3 regions of the Hafnia sp. CBA7124 genome follow, and region 1 is predicted to be linked to each of the others. Evidence: predicted binding sites of a transcription regulator. Region 1 holds the regulator's gene; each other region holds the start of a gene.
What was found. The regulator LexA, encoded in region 1, represses DNA repair genes until DNA is damaged. The targets are predictions, from matches to a motif close to TNCTGTATGTACATACAGNA.
Positions count from the first base shown of each region.

Region 2: sulA (SOS-induced cell division inhibitor SulA) is a predicted target of LexA. The motif match lies at 2,167-2,186, and genes of this name have one in related genera.
Region 3: dinB (DNA polymerase IV) is a predicted target of LexA. The motif match lies at 3,009-3,028, and genes of this name have one in related genera.

Region 1 is NZ_AP017469.1:382,551-387,066, forward strand. Features, by position in the region: gene dpiB (sensor histidine kinase DpiB) at 1-547, shown strand, start outside; gene dpiA (two-component response regulator DpiA) at 516-1,214, shown strand; gene lexA (transcriptional repressor LexA) at 1,379-1,987, shown strand; gene dinF (MATE family efflux transporter DinF) at 2,127-3,467, shown strand; gene CPY98_RS01775 (CsbD family protein) at 3,798-4,007, shown strand; gene zur (zinc uptake transcriptional repressor Zur) at 4,200-4,516, opposite strand, start outside.
Region 2 is NZ_AP017469.1:1,683,535-1,688,050, reverse strand. Features, by position in the region: gene yccS (YccS family putative transporter) at 1-1,274, shown strand, start outside; gene CPY98_RS07745 (TfoX/Sxy family protein) at 1,361-1,984, opposite strand; gene sulA (SOS-induced cell division inhibitor SulA) at 2,206-2,715, shown strand; gene ompA (porin OmpA) at 3,073-4,128, shown strand; gene matP (macrodomain Ter protein MatP) at 4,264-4,516, opposite strand, start outside.
Region 3 is NZ_AP017469.1:3,443,866-3,448,381, forward strand. Features, by position in the region: gene gpt (xanthine phosphoribosyltransferase) at 1-136, opposite strand, end outside; gene pepD (beta-Ala-His dipeptidase) at 393-1,853, shown strand; gene dinB (DNA polymerase IV) at 1,926-2,987, opposite strand; gene nqrM ((Na+)-NQR maturation NqrM) at 3,314-3,541, opposite strand; gene CPY98_RS15845 (FAD:protein FMN transferase) at 3,543-4,516, opposite strand, start outside.

The DNA.
Region 1 (4,516 bases):
AAAAGGTGAGTCACAGGCGCAGCAGCAGCTGATTGATAGTTTAAGAGGTTCTTTTGACGATCGTCAGGTTGCAGGGCTGCTTTTTGGCAAAGCGCAGCGCGCTCGTGAGCTGGGGCTGACGTTTAATTTGGTTGAAGGCAGCCAGCTACGTCAGTTGCCTGAGGGTCTTGATAGCACTGAGTTTGCGGCTATCGTGGGTAATCTACTCGACAATGCTTTTGATGCTAGCCTGAAGAATTCGCAGGGTAATAAAACCGTCGAGCTGTACCTTAGCGACGAGGGCGAGGATGTGATCGTGGAAGTAGCCGATCAAGGATGTGGCGTTCCTGAGTCTTTACGTGAGGCTATTTTTGAGCAAGGGGTAAGCACCAAAACAGAAGACGCCGGTGAGCATGGCATCGGACTGTATCTGATTGCCAGCTACGTTGGCCGCTGTGGTGGTGTGATTACGTTAGAAGACAATGAACCTTGTGGAACTTTATTTTCCGTATTTATTCCGAAAGTGAAAAAGACTTATGACACAACCAATAACGATTCTGATTGTTGAAGACGAGACTCCGCTCGCAGAGATGCATGCGGAGTTTATTCGCCATTTCCACGGCTGTGGTCAGGTATGGTTGGCGGGAAATCTTGCTCAGGCCAGAATGATGATTGAGCGATTCAAACCCGATTTGATCTTGCTGGATAACTATTTGCCCGATGGCAAAGGCATCACGCTATTGCACGAATTAACTCAGGCGCGTTTCCCTGGTGGTGTGGTATTCACCACCGCGGCAAGTGATATGGATACGGTGTCAGAGGCGGTGCGGTGCGGCGTATTCGACTATTTAGTGAAGCCGATTGCCTACGAGCGCTTGGGGCAAACGCTTGAGCGCTACCATGTACGCAAGCGGATGCTTGCTAACAGCGATAGCGCCAGCCAGCGTCAGATTGATGATATGTTCAATGCCTATGCACGTGGCGAGCAGAAAGAAGAGTTGCCAGTTGGCATTGATGCGTTGACCTTAGATAAGGTGCAGAAGTTATTTGCCGATCCGGATGCGCGTCATACCGCTGAAACCGTTGCACAAGAGCTTAAGCTAAGCCGAACAACGGCACGGCGCTACTTAGAGTTTTGCGCGGGCCGCCATCTGATTATGGCTGAAATTGTGTATGGAAAAGTTGGCCGCCCACAGCGAACCTATAGAGCGCCAGAAACGGCCAAAAATGGCTGATGAATGGGCTGATTATTGATGGGTAGCTGGCTGAAAATACAAAAAACACATGCTTAATGCCGATCAGATGCGCTACGGCTCAATCTTTATGTATTTCACGGTTTCAAAATGGTCGCTACCTGTATATACTCACAGCAAAACTGTATAAACAAACAGGTGGTGGAATGAAAGCACTTACAGCCAGACAGCAGGAAGTCTACGATCTGATTCGTGACCATATTGAACAAACTGGCATGCCGCCAACCCGCGCTGAAATTGCTCAGCGCTTGGGATTCCGCTCTCCTAATGCGGCAGAAGAACATTTAAAAGCGTTGCAGCGTAAGGGCGTTATCGAGATCGTTTCCGGCGCTTCTCGTGGTATTCGTCTTTTGATGGAAGATGAAACGGGCCTGCCTTTAATTGGCCGCGTGGCAGCCGGTGAGCCCCTGTTAGCGCAAGAACATATTGAAGGCCATTATCAAGTGGATCCTGCTTTGTTTAAGCCAAATGCAGATTTCTTACTACGCGTTAACGGCATGTCGATGCGCGATATCGGCATTTTAGACGGTGATTTGCTGGCCGTGCATAAAACTCAGGATGTGCGTAATGGCCAGGTTGTGGTTGCGCGTATCGAAGATGAGGTGACGGTTAAACGTCTGAAAAAACAAGGCAATATTGTTCAGCTGTTGCCAGAAAACAGCGACTTCGAGCCTATCGTTGTTGACCTGCGTGAGCAAAACTTCACGATCGAAGGTTTAGCGGTAGGCGTTATTCGCAACGGCGACTGGATCTAAAACTTCGCCTGTTGTGTTTGACATCACACCGATAGATTAAGCCCCTTAATTGGGGCTTTTTTATGCGGCATATTTGTTCATGACTGCAGCCTCTTTGTGTTGAGATAACGGATAGCTCATCTGGAATGAATTCAAAAAAATGAAAATGCTTACACCAACCGATAAGGCGCTGTGGATCCTCGCACTACCGATGATCCTTTCGAATATCTCTGTTCCGCTATTAGGGCTAGTCGATACCGCGGTGATTGGGCACTTGGATAGCCCTGTTTATCTTGGTGGCGTAGCCGTTGGCGCGATGGCGACGTCATTCTTATTTATGCTGCTGCTGTTTTTGCGCATGAGCACGACGGGACTGACTGCGCAAGCATTCGGTGCAGGGGACAAAACGGCGCTGGCTCGTGCGTTGGTGCAGCCGATGCTCTTAGCGTTGCTGGCAGGGTTCGCTATTATTGCGCTGCGGCAGCCTTTGATTAACGGCGTGCTGCGAATTGTTGGCGGTCATGAGGATGTGCTGGAGCAGGCTCGTCTATTTATGCAGATTCGCTGGCTTGGTGCTCCTGCGACGCTGGCAAACCTTGTTATTCTTGGCTGGCTGTTAGGCGTTCAATATGCCCGTGCGCCGGTTATATTGCTGGTTGTGGGCAACGTTATTAACATCACGCTGGACCTGTGGTTTGTTGTTGGGTTGGGCTGGAAGGTGCCTGGTGCAGCAAGTGCCACGGTGATTGCCGACTATGCGACCTTTTTATTGGGGCTCGGTCTGATTTGGCACGTGATGAAACTGCGCGGTCTGCATCTGGAATATTTCCGTAATGCGTGGCGTGGGAACCTTCGCCGTCTGTTGGCGTTAAATCGCGATATCATGCTGCGTTCTTTGTTGCTGCAATTATGCTTTTCATCGCTGACGATTCTGGGTGCCAGAATGGGAAGTGAAGTGGTGGCGGTGAATGCGGTACTGATGAATTTGCTGACGTTTACCGCCTACGCGCTAGATGGTTTTGCTTATGCAGTGGAAGCCCATTCAGGGCAGGCCTATGGTGCACGCGACGGTCGTAAACTGCAGAAAATTTGGCATTCTGCCTGTCGGCAGGCGGGTATTGTGGCGGTATTTTTTGCCATGTTATATGCCGTATTTGGCCAACAAATCATCCAGATATTAACCTCGTTGCCAGAAGTACAATCGTTGGCATTACACTATCTGCCATGGCAAATTGTTTTACCACTGCTGGGCGTATGGTGTTACCTGCTGGATGGCATGTTTATCGGTGCGACGCGCGGTGCTGAAATGCGCAATAGCATGGCCGTTGCCGCTGCGGGGTATGGTTTAACACTGTTCACGCTCCCTTGGCTGGGTAATCACGGTTTATGGCTGGCTTTAGCGGTATTTTTATCGTTGCGCGGACTTTCATTATGGATTGTCTGGCGACGTCATTGGCGGGAGAGAACTTGGTTCCCTGTCAATAATGTTGAATTAAATTAGGTTGTTATAGCGTTAAGCAATGAGGGCAATGTGATAATTCCGATAGTTTTCGCATTGCCCTAAAATGGCGCGCTATTAATATTTGCTTACATTCTAACTGATAAAAATTATTCTCCGCTTATTCCCTGTTTTTTCTCTGCTTTTATGCCTTTTTGCGAAGATTTTTTATTAAATATTATCGATTATCTAGCTGAAAATATTTTTATGCTCAGTATCCGCTAGTCTTAATGGTGAACGTTAACTGATGCCTCACATCGCAATTGTGATTAATTCAATCTAGTACAGATGTGTGGGGAATATATTCCATTACATAAGTGATACGGAGTTATTATGAATAAAGATCAAGCGAGCGGTAACTGGAAGCAGTTTAAAGGCACAGTGAAAGAAAAATGGGGCAAGTTAACCGACGATGATCTTACCGTAATCGAAGGGAAACGCGATCAGCTGGTAGGTAAAATCCAGGAACGCTACGGCTATCAGAAAGAAGCCGCTGAAAAAGAAGTTAAAGCGTGGGAAGATCATAATAAATATCGTTGGTGATATTTAAACTTGCTTGCCTAAATAATCACTCTGCAAATACGCATTATAAATAAAGAACGGATACGAATATTAAAACGGGAAATACTCCATTATTGATATTCCTTTATTAATAATGTGCCACTGCTGATATTGATTGCAGATGATTAAAAAGAGAGCCGCAGATGCGGCTCTTTTTTATGCGTTATTTAAACGCTATTTTTTCTTTTTTGGTTCGGAATGATCGTGATGACATGTATCACGATTATCGCAAGACTCAATTTTCCCACAGTCTCGACATAAACCATGCGCTTCTACCACGCTATGCTGCAGTGAGAACCCCGTCAGCGCGGCGAGCTTTTCTAAATGTTCCTGCACATCCTGCGTTGTTTGCTCAGTCACCTGCCCACAGCGATGGCAAATAAATAATGCAGACGTATGGCTAGGCTCTTCGATGTGATGACACATTACGTAGCTATTGGTGGACTCCACTTTGTGGATGAAGCCTTGTTCTAGCAAAAAGTCGAGAGCGC
Region 2 (4,516 bases), 1.3 Mb from region 1:
CGCAGTTATCGCAATCCATCCTGCTTCAGCAGAAATACCAGCATGATTTACGCTTTGAACGAGTCTTTACCCATTTAGAAGCAACGCTGCAACGCATTGCTACGCAGCACGGCCATCAGCATATTTTAGTGAAGTCTCTGTTTAATCTGCTGCTGAATCTCAAAGCGATAGATGCTCAGCTAGCTAATATTGAATCTGAACAGTCTCTGGCTGCCGAACGTGAAGAGGAAAATACCCTGTCTGACGATCGCATCAGCGGTTGGAATGACATGAAACTTCGGATCAGCCGGCATCTCACTCCGCAATCCGCCCTCTTCCGCCACGCAGTCCGCATGTCGATAGTCTTAGGCGTGGGCTACGCATTTATTCAATTTACCGGTTTAAATCACGGCTATTGGATCCTGCTTACGAGCTTGTTCGTTTGTCAGCCTAACTACAACGCCACCAAGCGAAGATTGGCGCTGCGTATTATTGGTACACTGGCTGGGGTGTTGTTGGGATTACCGATCCTCTATTTTGTGCCATCACTCGACGGCCAAATGTTGCTGATCGTGATAAGCGGGGTGCTGTTCTTTGCATTTCGTAACGTGCAATACGCGCATGCCACCATGTTCATCACGCTGTTGGTATTATTGTGCTTTAACCTTTTAGGCGAAGGCTTTGAAGTCGCGGGGCCAAGAGTTTTCGACACGCTGGTGGGATGTGCTATCGCATGGGCAGCGGTCACGTTTATATGGCCTGACTGGAAATTTCGCGCATTGCCTGCGGTGGTACAAAAGACGCTTAACGCCGATTGTCGCTATCTCGACGCCATTCTGGTGCAATACCATCAGGGCAAATCCAATGGTTTGGATTATCGAATCGCGCGACGTGACGCTCATAACTGCGATGCGGAGCTGGCATCTGTGATTTCAAACATGTCAGCAGAACCAAAAAATGATGCTCAGACGCAAGAGTCTGCTTTCCGTCTGCTGTGTCTAAACCATACGCTGCTTAGCTATATCTCAGCATTAGGTGCGCATCGGGAAAAATTGGATAACGGCGAAGTGCTGAGCATGCTGGATGATGCCGCGTGTTATATGGACGATGCTCTGAACTATGACGATAGCATTGCTGAACGTACCGAAGTGGCTATACAGGGTCTTAAGCAGCGTCTGGAAGCGTACGCATCTCCGTCTGATAATACCGAACAGTTAGTTGTGCAGCAGATAAGTCTAATGATGGGCGTACTGCCGGAACTGATGCAGCTCAAGCGTGAGCTTATTCCAGCCTAACCTTGCCCTAACCTCTCAATTTATTACTAAGTAGCACTACGCTGATGGGAGCCTTATTTGGGCTCCCCGTTAACGTGTAAACCACACTATTTTTTCTGCCACCGATAGGTATTTTGTTTCAACCATTCATCCAGTGTGGCTCGAACCTGATATGAGAGCGCCGCTTCATGGCATTTCCTGACTGCCCCCGCTAAATCGAAAAGCAAGCGGTTGTGCAGATTGGCATTCATTTTTTTAAGTCGGACAAATGCTTCTGTTTCCCCTATGCTAATCAGCTGCTCGGGACTCGTAATACCTATTTTCCCCAAGAGTCGCTCCATCATATTGTTGATATTGGGCAGCGATCTCAGGCCTGTACTTTCTGCCGCCCGCAATGATCTTTTAAGCATCACTGCCTGTTCCAGCGAGGCATTCGCGAGGTGCTGCAAAAAGGCAGGGTCATCCCACATGCTATGCTCAACGCGGTAATAACTTAAACGTACCGGTATTCCTCGTTTAGTATAAATGAACGCTTTCATACCATAAGTCAGAAAACGAGATTTCAGCTCATCATGCGCTCGTAGGTATAGCTCCCCATCGGAGACAACGCCAAACATGGTTTTGTCTAGCCATACACCAAAACCTCCAAACTGCGAGCGAAAAGTCACCGCACCGAGCGAAGAAAAAACGTCACACGCAACGGCAGCTCTTTCAGTTAACAATCCTTTCATATGTAACTCCCTTGATATGCATTCACAATACTAATAGTTACTTTATTGAGTAATAACAGTGAATTAAGAACATAACGAATTACCGAAAAGCATCCAAACTGAAAGTTAGCTTTAGCTCGTTTTCATCGCAGATTTGCGAAGAGCATTGTAAAAAATAGGTTGATCTCTGCCGATCACCCATGTACTGTATATTCATACAGTACACACAGCGAGAACATATCATGCGCACACAGTCACTGCATCACTACACCGAACGCTCATCATTTTTAAGCCCGTCAGCGCATCATGAAACTGAAGAGCAAGGGAATGCCTATGCTGGCGTCATCAGTGAATTGGTCTATAGCGAACATCAGCCTATGTTGTCTCTCCTTTTGCTTCCGTTACTGCGTCAGCTCGGTAAGCAGTCTCGCTGGTTACTCTGGTTGAATCCGCAACATAGACTGAGTAAACAATGGCTGGCTGATTCAGGTTTGCCCGCGAGTAAGGTTATGCAGCTCAATCAGATTGAGCCTGTAGATTCTATTTATGCGATGGAGTGCGCACTACGTAGCGGTAACTATAGTGTTGTATTGGGCTGGCTGCCGCCGTTAACTCAAAATGAACGCGCAAGATTAAGAAAAGCGGCGCAGGAGGGAGAGTGTTTTGGACTGGTTATGCAACCCGATCTGAACTCGGAACCAGACCAAGGACAACGAAATTTGCTAAAAATTCAGTCCAAATTGTTTCATTAAGTAAATTTAAGAGAAATCTTATTAGCACTATTTTTTCACTGCTAATTATTTAATTTTATAGCAGAAACCCGCATTGCGCCTGCATTACTGCTCTTTTTTGTGAAAAAAACGACGTTTATTTTTTGAACAAAACGTTAAACGAAGTGTACACATTAATGGTTTTTTTGTTGAGCTATATCACATCGTACTTGTAAGTTTCTAATCTCGTTGTAGACTTGTTATCGCGAAGGTTGCTCTATAACGCCGAGAAAATTGGCACAGTATTTAATCGAGCGAAAACCTAGCAAAGGATTTTAACCAAGGGCTAATTGTAGCAATCTAGCTCTTTGGCCTATTTGGATGATAACGAGGCGCAAAATGAAAAAGACAGCTATCGCATTAGCAGTGGCACTCGCTGGTTTCGCTACCGTAGCGCAAGCAGCACCTAAAGATGATACTTGGTATGTTGGTGGTAAACTGGGCTGGTCCCACTACTACGACAACAGCATCAACCATTTCGGTAGCACCAACGTTCGTCCTGACCAGTTAGGCGGCGGTGCGTTCTTCGGTTACCAAGCAAACCCATACCTGGGCTTTGAAATGGGCTACGACTGGTTAGGTCGTATGGAATACCGTGGCAACAACAACGGTGCTTTCAAATCTCAAGGCGTTCAGCTGGCTGCTAAACTGAGCTACCCAATTGCTGACGATCTGGACATCTATACTCGTCTGGGTGGTATGGTATGGCGCGCTGACGGTTCTGCAAACTCTGAAACTCGCGGCCGTTACATCGACAGCCACGACACCGGTGTTTCTCCACTGGCTGCAATCGGTGTTGAATACGCACTGAACAAAGACTGGGCTACCCGTCTTGACTATCAGTTCGTAAGCAACATTGGCGATGCTAACGAAACTGCTGCACGTCCAGACAACACCCTGCTGAGCGTAGGTGTTACCTACCGTTTCGGTCAGGATGAAGCTGCTCCAGTTGTTGCTCCAGCACCAGCTCCAGCTCCAGTTGTTGAAACCAAGCGTTTCACTTTGAAGTCTGACGTTCTGTTCAACTTCAACAAAGCAACTCTGAAACCACAAGGCCAGCAGGCTCTGGATCAGATGTATTCTCAGCTGAGCAACTTGGATCCTAAAGACGGTTCTGTTGTTGTTCTGGGTTACACCGACCGTATCGGTTCTGAACAATACAACCAGAAACTGTCTGAACAGCGCGCACAGAGCGTTGTAGATTACCTGGTATCTAAAGGTATCCCTGCAGACAAAATCTCTGCACGTGGCATGGGCAAAGCTGACCCAGTTACTGGTTCTACCTGTGACAACGTTAAAGCTCGCGCAGCTCTGATCGACTGCCTGGCTCCAGACCGTCGCGTAGAAATCGAAGTTAAAGGCATCAAAGACGTAGTTACTCAGCCACAGGCTTAAGTTAACTCGTTGGTCCTTTAATCAAAAAGCCTCGCATTGCGAGGCTTTTTTTATACATTGTACTTAGTGGTCATTGTACTTAGCGGTCATTGTACGTAGCGTTCATTGAAGGCAGTGCTTGGGGTAACCACGCTGTTATTCCGAGGGCTTCCCTAAAAATGACTGTAAATCTTTCTTCAATGAAGACATCTGGTTTGCATACTGTTCTTTGCGTTCAGCATCTTCAATCAGCTGCACGATAGTTTCAGATAGCGTATTCCCGCGCCGATGAGCAAGCCCGGCCAAACGTTGCCAAACCAAATACTCTAAATCGATCGATTTCTTACGCGTATGCATGTGCTCAGCGTTGAAATGCCGCTTTCGCCGTGCACGAATGGTTTGTTTCATC
Region 3 (4,516 bases), 1.5 Mb from region 1:
GTAATGCGGCAGGAACCAAACCACCGCGGCTTACCGCAATAATTCCAGTCCACTGTTCAGAAGGCATCAGGCGTGCAGCCAGCTTACGTGCGTGCATTTGTAGCACGTCCCAAGTTACAACGTATTTTTCGCTCATTAATAGTGTCCCAGCCATAATATTCATGGCTTAAAGATTGGTCGGGGGGGAAAAAAGGTTGCGCGAGATTATAGAGAGCCAGAGCAATAAAAACCAGTCTCTTTCGCAGAAAGCCGGAACCTCGATTGCGGATTTAGTGCCTTAGTCTGTCCACATAAGTAAATATAGTGGTATTCTCTGAAAAAATGGCTTTATCTCTTAACCCCCTATTGTGCCACTGTTATCGGCAGCACAACTGATTATCAGGAGACTTAACGTGTCTGAACTGTCTCAGCTATCTCCACAGCCACTGTGGCAAATTTTTGCGGATATCTGCTCTATTCCTCACCCTTCGTATCATGAAGAAGCATTAGCCACGCACATCGTTGCATGGGCTGAAGAAAAAGGTATCCACGTTGAACGTGACGAAGTAGGCAACGTCCTGCTACGCAAACCAGCCTCTCGCGGCATGGAAAACCGTAAGCCGGTTGTGCTGCAAGCGCATCTGGACATGGTTCCACAAAAAAATAACGATACCGCACACGACTTCACCAAAGATCCTATCCAGCCATACATTGACGGCGATTGGGTAAAAGCACGCGGCACCACGCTGGGCGCAGATAACGGCATCGGTATGGCTTCTGCATTGGCTGTTTTAGCCGATGACAGCGTTTCTCATGGCCCAATCGAAGTGCTGCTGACCATGACCGAAGAAGCCGGCATGGAAGGCGCATTTGGCCTGAAAGCGGGCTGGTTGCAGGCCGATATTCTGATCAACACCGACTCTGAAGAAGAAGGTGAGATTTACATGGGCTGCGCGGGCGGTATCGACTTCATCACCACGCTACCGTTGCAGCGCGAAGCCGTTCCTGCTGGACACGACATTGTTAAGCTGACGCTGAAAGGCCTGAAAGGCGGCCACTCCGGTGGTGATATTCATTTGGGCTTAGGCAACGCCAACAAACTGCTGGCGCGCTTCCTGTCTGGTCACGCTGCTGAATTGGGCCTGCGCGTATTGGATCTGAACGGCGGTACGCTACGCAACGCGATCCCACGCGAAGCCATCGCGGTGCTGGCTGTACCTACCGCGAATCTGGCTAAGCTGAAAACGCTGGCCGAAACGTTCCAAAACATGCTGAAAGTTGAACTGGCTGCGGTAGAAAAAAACCTGAGCGTTCAGGTTGAAACTGCACAAAGCGATTCTCAGGCACTGACCGCCGACAGCCAACAGCGCTTTATTGCCCTGCTGAACGCCACGCCAAACGGCGTGATCCGCATGAGCGACGAAGTGAAAGGCGTAGTAGAAACGTCTCTGAACGTGGGTGTTGTGACCACCGACGCGAAAGAAGCGCAAATTATCTGCCTGATCCGCTCGCTTATCGACAGCGGTAAAGACGCCGTGGTTAGCCAACTGAACTCTATTGGTGAACTGGCAGGTGCGCATGTGGAAGCCAAAGGCAGCTACCCAGGCTGGAAACCGGATGCAAATTCTCCGGTGATGCATTTGGTGCGTGAGACTTACCAGAAGCTGTTTGATACCACGCCAAACATCATGGTTATCCATGCGGGTCTGGAATGTGGTCTGTTCAAAAAGCCTTACCCAGAAATGGATATGGTGTCTATCGGCCCAACCATCACTGGCCCACATTCACCGGATGAGCAAGTTCACATTGCCAGCGTAGGCCAATACTGGCAGTTGCTGACGGCTCTGCTGAAAGCGATCCCAGAGAAAGCCTAAGCGCTAAGTCTTTGCGTATTACAGAAGCCAGCCCTCGGGTTGGCTTTTTTTATCCCTTCACGCCCTCAAAGCCTAGCCATCAATATCCAGCGAAAGCTGCTTTTCTAGCTGTGGATCGAGCAGCGTGACATGTAACCCCACCAGCCGTACGCCTCGGCTATTTCGGCGTTCATCCCACGCCTGCCGTGCCACCTGAAATAAATCACGCTTATCCAGAATCGGCCACACATGCTCTTGCGTTGTCTGCTGAAAATCATGGAATTTGAGTTTTACGCCCTGCCGCGCGATATGCAGATCCGGCTGCACTTTCGCCAAGCGCCGTTCCAGTTCTTCATACAGTTTTTCCAGTAAAACCTCGCACTCTGCCCAGCTGTGAATATCTTCTGACAACGTTCTTTCCACCCCAACGGACTTACGCAGGCGATCGGGCATCACTTCTCGCTCATCCTGACCGTGACAGCGTTCCCAAAGCACGCGCCCAAACTTGCCAAAACGACGTAACAGCTCGGCCAAATTATAGCGACGCACATCGGCACAGGTATTCAGCCCCAGTTCACTCAGTTTGGCGGCGGTTACCTTGCCAACGCCGGGGATCTTTTTCAGCGGCAACGTGAGAATAAAATCGTCAACCTGCGCGGGCGTAATCACATATTGGCCGTTAGGTTTATTGAGATCGGAGGCAATTTTTGCCAGAAACTTGATCGGGGCAATGCCAGCCGACGCAGTAAGATTGAGCTCTTCGGCAATTTGTTTGCGAATCTGCTCTGCAATCAACGTGGCTGAGCCGTAACACTGGGTACAGTCGGTGACATCAAGATAGGCCTCATCGAGCGACAGCGGCTCTATCAGCGATGTATAACGCTGGAAAATCTCACGTATGTGCCGCGAGACGTCTTTGTAAACCTCCATTCTCCCCGGACGCAACGTGAGATGCGGACACAACTTAAGCGCTTGTCCTGTCGGCATAGCACTACGCACCCCGAATTTACGCGCGGCGTAGTTTGCAGTGCTGATCACCCCTCGGCGATCGCGACTTCCGCCAATCGCCAGCGGTACATCGCGTAACTCAGGGAAATCACGCATTTCGACTGCGGCATAAAAGCAGTCCATATCGACATGTATGATTTTGCGCATAGAGAGAATGGTGGAGTTAATGACTGTATAAGTATACAGGTTATTTGTAGGGAAAGGGAAGTGGAGCTAGGGATCGATCATGATTAACAAAAACCCCACCCTAACCCTCCCCTTCGCAGGGGAGGGGACAGTTCAGTGATATTTATAAGGATCTCGATCGACGCTTCACCCTGACAAGGGGGAAGTTGGGAGGAGAGGTGTGATAACCCCACCCTAGCCCATCCCTTCGCTGGGGTGGGGACAGTTCTGCGCAGACGGGGAGAATCTCGATCGGCTCCTCCCCCTGCGAAGGGGGAGGTTGGGAGGGGGTAGCTGTTTATGAAAAACTAAATAATCCTATGCTTCTCCAGCATTTCGCGCCGGGCTTCTTCACGCGCCATACGCTTTTTACGTGCGTCGCAGGGCTCTGGGCAATCACAGACTTTTTCCAGACCGAGGTTGGCGATGCCGCCGCAGCTTCCGTGGATGCTTTTTCGCTTGATGATATAGCCAATAGACATTCCGGCAATCACCGCTAAAAACACCACAAAGGTCGCAATAAATACCGTCGCCATATTATTTACCTTTCTTTGCCTGCACCAAATAAGGCTTAAAGGCATCCGAGTAACGATCTTCAAAACCGTTTTCAGTTTTTACAATCATAAATACCGGAATACCCAGCAGGTTTGCCAACGCCATTCCACGCTCTGGCCCCATCACGTCTAATCCCGTAGATAGACCATCTGCCGTCATACAGCTCGGCGCAAGCACGGTAATCGAAACCAGATGATGCGTGACTGGACGTCCTGTTTTAGGGTCAATCTCATGCGAGAAACGCTGGCCGTTCTGCTCAAAATAGTTGCGATAATCACCGGAGGTCGCGATAGCCATCTCGCCCGGTTGAATAATAACCTGAGCGCTCTGCTGTAATCCTGCCTGCGGTTTTTCAATGGCGATGCGCCACGGCGCACCGTCTCCGTTGATGCCCCGCGTTCTCACTTCACCGCCAATATCCACCATATAATTAGTGATGTTTAACGAAGCAAGATACTCAGCCACAACGTCCACGCCGTACCCTTTCGCAATAGACGACAGATCGAGATAAAGCTGAGGAATATTCTTCACCAGCGCATTACCCTGCACGGATAAATGCTCAATGCCGATCCATGCACGACGTTGATTAATTTCTTCATCCGTTGGAATACGATCGGGACGCCCTTCTGGCCCAAATCCCCACAGATTAACCAATGGTCCAACCGTGATATCCAGCGCACCGTCGGTCACTTTATTAATCCGAATAGCCTCTTCAACCACTTTCGCCGTTGCGGCCGAAACAGGGAATGGCGTATTCACCTCGGTGCTTTGGTTAAAACGGCTCAGCTCAGAGTTGGAACGGTAGGTCGACATCTGGTCGTTAACCTGCTCCAAACGCTTATCCAGCTCGGCTTTAATTTTTTCCGGCGCGGGCATCCCTGTTTCACTGACATACTTGATAGAGTAATAGGTCCCCATTGTTTTGCCTTCAATGTTGACCTGCTCCGGCCCACATC